3 regions of the Paenibacillus sp. O199 genome follow, and region 1 is predicted to be linked to each of the others. Evidence: predicted binding sites of a transcription regulator. Region 1 holds the regulator's gene; each other region holds the start of a gene.
The links. The regulator CtsR, encoded in region 1, represses protease genes until heat stress. The targets are predictions, from matches to a motif close to ATGGTCAATAAAGGTCAAACA.

Region 1 (3,286 bases):
CGTACGCTGAACGCTATAACGGAACCTTGATTCGGGATGATGCGAGATGGGAGAATTCAGTTCTATCTAATGGCGCCAGCCAGAAGGCTGTATATTATGATGAAGCTGGTAAAGCACAAGGCTATGTTTTATATGAGGTTAAGGAAAGAAAGTTTACCATTAAAGAGATCATTTATCTGAATGAAGAGACAAGACAAGGTTTGTGGACCTTTATTGCCAACCATGATTCTATGATTGAGGAAGTCACTTTACAGGCACCAGCCAGTGATATGCTTGCTTTTCAATTAGATAATCCGCGGATTCAGCAGGAAATTGTACCTTTCTTCATGGCACGTATTGTGAGTGTAGAACAATTTATTTCACAGTATCCTTTTGCGAGCCCAGACTCACCAGTACAGATTAATCTCCAGGTAGAGGATGCCCATGCACCATGGAATGAAGGGGTATGGCAGTTGAATGTGGCGATGAATGGTACAGCTTCGATATGGAAAACATCTGAGTCGGCACCTAAGGATCAGACTGTTAAAGTAGACATACAGGCGCTCACCGCAATGCTGATGGGGTATCGTAGGCCCGCAGAGATGGCTCAAATAGGTAGAATTGAAGGACCGAATGGAGCGATTAAGGCTTTGGAGCAAGCGATTCCTGAACGGGAAACGTATTTACTTGATTTTTTCTGATCCTCATAGAGTAACGAGTATTTTAGGATCAATTTCATAGACTTAACTTGTATAGCATTACGATGCTAGTGTGAGACAAATGGACTTCTCCAGCTATTTTGGAGAGGTTTTTTTGTGTCAGCCGAATATTTCGTGTAAAATCGTAAAAAATGAATAGTGCTCCCTCTTGGCAAAACCACAAAATATGCTATAATGTATATAAAGTCAAAGAAAGTCAAAGTCAACTAAAGGTTAAATACTTACGTAACTTTCTTTCTGCAATCCGGTGGTGGGAGCCATATTGAAGGTAGTACACATCAGCGGATAAAAGCAATATTAAAGGACCTTCGAGCGTCCTTCGCTCTCCTGTTAAAGACCGTTGAAGATCAGTTTCGCTGTTTCCTTGATTGGTTAAATGGGTTGAGAAGGTGTACTCTGTAGGGGCGTGTGGGTCCTTATTGACTTAACGTTTCAGACAGTGGAGGATGAGTGGATGCGTAATATCTCTGATATTATCGAACAATATCTGAAGAGTATTTTGCATGAAAGTCCCGAAGGATTGGTCGAAATTCAACGTAATGATCTGGCTGATCAATTTTCATGTGTGCCTTCCCAGATCAATTATGTCATCAGCACCCGATTTACACTCGAAAAAGGTTATCTTGTAGAGAGTAAACGTGGCGGCGGCGGTTATGTTCGCATACAGCGGATTGAATTGCCGGCTCACTCGGCTCTGCATAACCATTTGCACCATAGTATTGGAGATGAGATCGGGCAGACAGCTGCCGAAGGTCTGATCTACCAACTGGAAGAAGCACGTTTCTTGAGCAAAAGGGAAGCCGGGTTGATGCGGGCAGCTGTATCGAGAGAGATTATATTGGTCAAACTTCCTTACCGGGATCAAATTCGTGCCAGAATGTTAAAGGCGATGTTAATATCTTTGCTCGGTAAATGAAAACTATCGGGATCAAGGGGGTACATCATTGTGCTGTGCCAAGAATGCAACAACCGTCCGGCAACACTCCATTTCACGAAGATCGTGAACGGAGAGAAGACGGAATTCCATATTTGTGAGTCATGTGCTCGTGAAAAAGGGGAAATGATTCCCGGAACATCCAACGGATTTTCCATTCATAACTTATTGTCCGGGTTGCTTGATTTTGAACCCTCAGGCAAGAATGGCAGTGCGGGAGCAACACCCGCGCAATCCCTTCGTTGTGAAGAATGCGGCATGACCTATTCACAGTTTAGTAAAATCGGCCGTTTTGGCTGTAGTTCTTGTTATAAATATTTTGACAGTCGTTTGGACCCACTATTCAAACGGGTTCACGGTAGCACTTCCCACGTGGGTAAAGTGCCTGCACGGGCTGGTGGTCGCATCAAGGTCAAAAGACAGATTGCTGATCTGAAACGGGATCTTCAGGAGAGCATAACGCAAGAGGAGTTTGAAGAAGCCGCTCAAATTCGTGATCAGATCAGGGAACTTGAAAAAGAAATAGCTCAGGAGTAAAGTTTGTGATGAGTAGGAGGGATGCGTAATGCCTAATCTGCGTTTTACAGAGAAGGCGCTCAGCGACTGGATGCGTAGTGATGCGGCTGATTCCGAAATCGTCATTAGCAGCCGAGTCCGGATCGCACGCAACCTGCAGCATTATCCGTTTCCGATGCTGGCTTCCAATGAGCAATCGGAAGAAGTGCTGAATAAGCTGAGCGAAGTACTTCAATATGATGACGTTCATGCCTTTGGAGATTTTCATACCCTAGATCTGATTGATATTGATGACCTTGACAAACGGGTGCTGGTGGAGAAGCATTTAATCAGTCCCAGTCTTGCGAACGAATCCAGAAATGGTGCTGTTATTCTCAGTGAGGATGAATCTGTCAGTATTATGATTAATGAAGAGGATCATCTTCGTATCCAGTGCCTCTATCCGGGGTTCCAGGTGAAAGAAGCCTGGGAGAAAGCTTCCGCCATAGATGATGCTTTTGAAGCGCATGTGGATTACGCTTTTGATGACCGCAGAGGATATTTAACCAGCTGTCCTACGAATGTAGGTACAGGTGTAAGAGCATCTGTCATGATGCATCTACCCGCTCTGGTGATGACACAGCAGATTGGCCGCATTCTAAGTGCAGTCTCCCAAGTCGGACTGACTGTACGGGGAATTTACGGTGAAGGCAGTGAGGCGATGGGTAACCTGTTCCAGATCTCGAACCAGATCACACTGGGGCAGACGGAACAAGAAGTCATCGATAACCTGCATAGTGTTGTGTTACAGATGATTGGGCATGAGCGTACCGCCAGAGAACGGTTAATTACGGACTCCAGATTGCGGATTACCGACAGGGTTATGCGTTCTTACGGCATTTTGTCCCATGCAGCCATCGTCGATTCGAAGGAAGCTGCACAGCGTCTGTCTGATGTTCGACTTGGTGTTGATCTCGGATTGTTGGACGGCTTGTCCATTACCGTGATGAACGAGTTGAATGTGATGACGCAGCCGGGCTTTTTGCAGAAAACATTTGGGGAAGACATGCGGACAGATGAGCGTGACATATATCGGGCTCAGTTGATCCGTGATACGATCAGTGCAGCCAATCAATCCTAGGTTGTTCAAGAGTTGTTT
Region 2 (3,286 bases), on a different contig from region 1:
ATCTAATCTTGTTTATACTAAAATGGTTATTTTGTACGTGATTGCCTACGTGAACATGCGAATTTTGGAGGGGAAAGTATACAATGAAAGCAACTTGGGAAAAGATAGAGAAGAACCTTGGGGTTCTTGAGGTTGAAGTGGGTGCAGATCGTGTAACTGCAGCACTCGACAAAGCTTTTAATAAAGTAGTTAAACAAGCAAATGTACCTGGATTCCGTAAAGGTAAAGTTCCACGTTCGATCTTTGAAGCTCGTTTCGGTGTAGAAAGCCTGTATCAAGAAGCAATTGATATTTTGCTTCCTGAAGCTTACACAGAAGCAATCGACCAAACGGATATCTTCCCGGTTGATCGTCCTGACGTAGATGTCGAGCAATTCGCTAAAGGACAAGTATTCAAGTTCAAAGCGAAAGTAACAGTTAAACCTGAAGTTACACTGGGTGACTACAAAGGCGTTGAAGTTGCTGTAGCCAAACATGAAGTAACGGATGTAGAAGTGACTGAAGAGCTCGAGCGTCTTCAACAACGTCACGCAGAACTCGTTGTTATCGACGAAGGTTCCGCACAAAACGGCGACGTTGCTGTAATCGACTTTGACGGTTCCGTTGATGGTGTACCGTTCGAAGGTGGACAAGCTGAGGGGTATTCCCTGGAACTTGGTTCCAACACATTCATCCCAGGATTTGAAGAGCAGGTTGTGGGTCTTTCCACAGGCGACTTCAAAGACGTTGAAGTAACTTTCCCTGAGAGCTACCATGCAGCTGAACTGGCTGGCAAAAAAGCGGTATTTAAAGTGAAAGTACATGAAATCAAACGTAAACAACTTCCTGAACTGGATGACGAGTTTGCAAAAGATGTTAGCGAATTCGATACGCTTGAAGAGTACAAAGCTGATCTGAAAACGCAATTGGAATCCCGCAAAGCAGATGAAGCCAAAGCAGCTCAAGAAAATGCTGTTGTAGAAAAAGTGGCTGAAAATGCTGAAGTGGATATTCCTGCTGCGATGGTTGAGAGCGAAGTACAAAACATGATGCGTGATTTCGACAACCGTCTGCGCAACCAAGGTATGAACCTGGAAATGTTCCTGAGCTTCTCTGGTCAAACACAAGCTGACCTGAGAGGACAAATGCAGGAAGATGCTTCCAAACGTGTTCGCAACAACTTGGTTCTTGAAGCCGTTGGTAAAGCGGAAAACATCGAAGTGTCTGACGAAGAAGTTAACCAAGAACTCGAAAAAATGGCTGAGTCTTACAAGCGTCCTGCTGAAGAGATTCGTGGCATTCTCGAGGGTAATGGTTCCCTGGACAGCCTTCGTGACGAAGTGAAACTGCGTAAAACGATCGATGTTCTCGTTGAGAACAGCAAAGTCGTTGAAGCTGTTGAAGCTCCAGCTGAAGAAGTTGCTGCAGAAGCTGACGAAAAATAAGACAAGCTGTTACGTAATGAACAGCTGAATAAACGATAAGGCACGTGAATCATTGCGTGCCTTATTTTTAAATTATGGCATCCATTTTATAGAGGATTCAGTAATAATATGGATGGAATTCGTTGTGGCATTGGTTATGCACAATCAACGTCCTATGGTTCTCCTGCAAATAAAAAAAAGGTGAAACGGCATAGGATTGCTCCGATTTGCACATACATAGAAAACATGGTTAAATATGATCAGGCAAAAAAGTAAACTTACTCCGTCTTTACAACACTTGTGAAAAATGACATTGTCACAGGAACGTGTTAGAATGAATTTGGGTTTGCTTTACAGGTAGCCTATGTCTAATTACATGTAGAAAAGAGGTTGGTCTCATGAGTCTGGTGCCAATGGTTGTTGAACAAACCAATCGAGGCGAGCGGTCTTACGATATATATTCGCGTTTGCTGAAGGATCGCATTATCTTTTTAACCAGTGCGATTGATGACGATGTAGCCAATCTTGTCATAGCGCAGCTTTTGTTTTTGGCAGCCGACGATCCTGAGAAGGATATAAGTTTGTACATTAATTCACCTGGTGGTTCTGTCACCGCAGGGATGGGTATATACGATACGATGCAATATATCAAGCCGGATGTATCGACCATTTGCGTAGGTATGGCAGCAAGCATGGGCTCGTTATTGCTGACAGCCGGAGCTCCTGGTAAACGATATGCGCTGACTAACAGCGAAGTGATGATTCATCAGCCGCTTGGCGGCGTTCAAGGACAGGCTGCGGATATCAAAATTCACGCAGAATGGATTATTAAAACACGTCAGAAACTGAATCAAATATACGTCGATCGTACAGGTCAACCCCTTGAGAAAATCGAGCGGGACACAGACCGTGACTTTTTCATGAGTGCTGAAGAAGCCAAAACGTACGGCATTATTGACCAGGTGCTCAGCAGACCGATCAATTCCTAAAGGGGTGGTTTCATGTTTAAATTTAACGATGAGAAAGGGCAGTTGAAATGCTCTTTTTGCGGTAAATCTCAGGAACAGGTGCGCAAGCTGGTCGCTGGACCGGGCGTTTACATTTGTGATGAATGTATCGAACTGTGCACTGAAATCGTAGAGGAAGAGCTCGGTCATGACGAAGAACTGGACCTCAAAGATATTCCAAAACCGAAAGAAATCCGCGACATTCTTGACCAGTACGTCATTGGTCAGGATCAGGCGAAGAAATCTTTGTCTGTAGCGGTTTACAATCACTATAAACGGATCAACACACAAAGTAAGATTGAGGATGTTGAATTGCAAAAAAGTAATATTTTGCTGTTAGGACCTACGGGTTCTGGTAAAACGTTGCTTGCGCAAACGATGGCCAAAATCCTTAATGTTCCTTTTGCTATTGCTGATGCAACTTCATTGACGGAAGCAGGTTATGTCGGCGAAGATGTAGAGAACATTCTGCTCAAGCTGATTCAAGCTGCTGATTATGATGTGGAAAAAGCAGAGCGCGGCATTATTTATATCGATGAAATTGATAAAGTAGCGCGTAAATCCGAGAACCCATCCATTACTCGTGATGTATCGGGTGAAGGTGTTCAACAAGCGCTCTTGAAAATCCTGGAAGGAACTGTAGCTTCTGTACCACCACAAGGTGGTCGTAAGCATCCACATCAGGAATTCATCCAGATTGATACCACCAACATCTTGTTCATTTGTGGCGGTGCCTTTGATGGTCTCGAGCAAATGATTAAACGCCGGATCGGTAAAAAAGTCATCGGCTTTAATACCGTTGCGGAACAAAAAGATCTTAAACCAGGTGAATATCTGGGTATGGTATTGCCGGAAGACTTGCTGAAATTCGGTCTG
Region 3 (3,286 bases), on a different contig from region 1:
AATAGCAGCAGCTTTGCTTTTGCCACCTGCAATTCCGATCACGACATCGGTTCGTTCAATATCCTGGAGTCGCATGCCCAGCGTAAGCATGGTGTGTACCACCTCACCCTGATCATTAAAGTAATAACCGAAGGATTCAGATACGGCCCCTTGCGCCTGAAGTTCATCTATGATCTCTGTCGCAAGTTTACGGCGCCGTGCCATCTCTACGGCATCACCGATTCCATGAATGACGATCCGCGATTTTCGAATCAGCTGCAGAATCTCCTGAACACTTGGGTCCTGGATTAGTGATTCGTAAGCATGATCACTAAGCAAATCCGGTACATGCAGGAGTTTGTATTGGGCCCCTACCCGTTTTGCCATCGTGGATGCAATCGTATTGGCCTGAATTTCAAGGCTTTCTCCCAGCCCACCGCGTGCCGGTACAAACCAGACACCTTTCAGCGATGTTGGCGGAGTCAGTTGCTCTGCGACTCCAGCCGTTGTTGAACCGCCAGTTACGGCGACAACATCGTTATCAGTCATAATATTACCCAGAGCCTTCGCTCCGGCTCTACCCAGTTCCCGTTTGGCAAATGGAGAAATGTCCGAATCACCAGGAACCACAACTACCTTTTGCAGACCGTAGGCTTGCTTGATGCGCTCTTCCAGTTCGGATAATCCGAACAGCTCTTTGGCGACGGGTTCCAACTGCTGCAGCAATTCATGCCCTGCCTCACTGATCTTCATGCCTGCACTGTCAATTTCAATAAGTCCCTGAGCCTTTAACAAATCGGTCTCAGCCCTCAGAACCCGCTCGGTCATCTGCATGGAATTAGCTAACGTTCTTCGTCCGATCACATCCGATAACATGATCTGGTGCAGAATCGTATACCTCTTCTTCAAGACATCCATGAGATCAGGCAGAAGCTGCTTTTGCACTTCTAAAATCGTTCGCATGCTTTCCACTCCCGCAAGCTTCTCGTTCCAAGCTTTCTTTCATGGCCCCAAAACGTCCCGGGTTAACTTTTTAAGTCCCACGTCTATTCTACCTAAAACTGACGTGACATGCAAGTGTTTCGAAGCGTTAAATCGACACGTTTCAGGCGTTTGTACGCGCCTATTTTCACAATGTCAATCTACTATGATCGAGAACAACCTGTTCGACACCATATATAGAAGCAAAGTAAAATTCTCATCTACATATTGCTTGCTATGGTTTTTCATATGGCATGTCCAAAACCTCTTTTAGCATTTACCTATTTGCGCTCTTTATCCACTTATTTTCATCATGATCAATTTCAGGGTATTCCAAACCAAAACAGCGAACATCAGCTTGCAATTAAATTACTCATGAGCTATAATCATTATTGCTGTCACATATTTGAAGCTTCTATTTCAAAACTGCTTTTATGCAACTATGTTTGCAGCAATAATTAATGTGCGCCCGTGGTCCAATGGATATGACGTAGGCCTCCGAAGCCTGAGATCCAAGTTCGATTCTTGGCGGGCGCGCCATTCTTAATTAGTAGCTCATAACACTCTTAACCAATGAAACCGAATAGGTTTCTTTTTTTTCAAACTTAGTTTGACTTTCTTTGACTTTTTGTTTGGAATTGTTTATGATGTGGGTAATACGGTAACAGTTTATATATAACACCAATTAACATTTACATTTCTGAGGAGGTTTTTCACGTGAGTTATATTCCAATGGTCGTTGAACAGAGCAACCGCGGTGAGCGCGCCTATGACATCTATTCCAGATTGCTGAAGGATCGTATCATCTTCCTTGGCAGTGATGTAAATGACGTTGTGGCGAATTCCATCATGGCACAGATGTTGTTCCTTACTGCGGAAGATCCGGAGAAAGACATTCACTTATACATCAATAGCCCAGGCGGCTCCATTACAGCCGGTATGGCGATTTACGATACTATGCAATTCATCAAACCGGATGTATCTACCATCTGTGTAGGTATGGCGGCTTCGATGGGTGCATTCCTGTTGAACGCAGGTGCCAAAGGTAAACGTTTTGCATTGCCTAACAGCGAAATCATGATTCACCAACCACTTGGTGGTGCGCAAGGTCAAGCTTCGGACATCGAAATTCGTGCCCGCCGCATCCTGAAAATGCGTGATACGTTGAACCGCATCATCGCTGAGCGTTCAGGCCAACCGCTGGAGCGTATCGAGAAAGATACAGATCGTGACTACTTTATGAGTGCTGCTGAAGCTGCCGATTACGGTATCATCGATAAAGTTATTGAAAACGTAGGTTCCCAAGGCATCTAAGCCGAGGCGAATCGCCAATTAAACGGATATACCATATAGCCCACTCAAACGGCAACGCCCAGTTGAGTGGGCTATATGAAAAAAGGACGCTCTCGTCAATATGACGAGGGCGTCCTTTTTTTGAAGATAATTTAAAAGTGCATGATAAATATTTAATTGATTCACTTTAACTCTCTTAGCGTTACGTTTGCAATAAGCCCAAGACTAATACTAAAGTTACATTTACGAACCGAGCTACGCATACGCTATTAGCCATCATTTCAACGAAATGAAATTCTAATACTTTACTTGTTTGCTGTTAAGCCACTGAACGGCTCTGTGCCTTTAGGAAGCAACTCTTTGTATGTGAACGGGAATTCTGGGAAGCCTTCCGCATAAGCTGTATACTCATACAACTGGAAGAATACAACTACACCTGTTGGTGTTACATAGAAATCCTGATCTTTATTCAGACCTTTATAGCCTTCAAGGTAACCACCGCTAGCTTTAAGCTGATCTCCAACTTTTTTGCTTACTGTCTGACGCACAGTTTTGTTATTTTGAATTACATCATCCAGACTCAATTCCTTGCCGGAATCCAGAGCAAAGGTGTGACCTGAACGGAACGTCATGCCATGTGCACCTGCATAGTCCTGATAACTTTGCGTAATGAGTCCAAGCACACCATTTTCGTTGTATGTCACGACATAAGAACTCTCAAATGCATATGGACGGTTCGCTGCTGCGTCACCAAATTCCTTAGTTTGTTTTTTGAAATCTGTTACAAAAGCATCGACTTCATCTTTCAGCACCTTGTTGATAGCTGCTTCTGCTTTATCGTTAGCCAGTCCGCTAACCTGAGGATATTGAATATCGACTTCAGCGTTCTTGATGCTGACTTTCACTGTTGCCGCTTTGACTGTCACGCTATTTTGCTTCACTTTGCTCAGCGTCAGTGTCTTGGCTTTGCCATCCCAGTTGCCCTGAACACCCAAATAATCTCTCATTGCAGAAAACGGAATATACAATCGGC

Region 2: a site for CtsR is predicted at 1,592-1,612, ahead of clpP (ATP-dependent Clp endopeptidase proteolytic subunit ClpP). Genes of this name have one in related genera too.
Region 3: a site for CtsR is predicted at 1,568-1,588, ahead of clpP (ATP-dependent Clp endopeptidase proteolytic subunit ClpP). Genes of this name have one in related genera too.

What each region holds. Positions count from the first base shown of each region.
Region 1 covers NZ_LGRP01000028.1:686-3,971, forward strand. The annotation lists gene A6049_RS25905 (GNAT family N-acetyltransferase) at 1-680, shown strand, start outside; gene A6049_RS25910 (CtsR family transcriptional regulator) at 1,153-1,614, shown strand; gene mcsA (protein-arginine kinase activator protein McsA) at 1,645-2,169, shown strand; gene mcsB (protein-arginine kinase McsB) at 2,198-3,268, shown strand.
Region 2 covers NZ_LGRP01000017.1:94,383-97,668, forward strand. The annotation lists gene tig (trigger factor) at 84-1,424, shown strand; gene clpP (ATP-dependent Clp endopeptidase proteolytic subunit ClpP) at 1,802-2,392, shown strand; gene clpX (ATP-dependent protease ATP-binding subunit ClpX) at 2,405-3,286, shown strand, end outside.
Region 3 covers NZ_LGRP01000015.1:105,070-108,355, forward strand. The annotation lists gene A6049_RS20860 (sugar-binding transcriptional regulator) at 1-942, opposite strand, end outside; tRNA gene A6049_RS20865 (tRNA-Arg) at 1,426-1,500, shown strand; gene clpP (ATP-dependent Clp endopeptidase proteolytic subunit ClpP) at 1,678-2,274, shown strand; gene A6049_RS20875 (stalk domain-containing protein) at 2,559-3,286, opposite strand, start outside.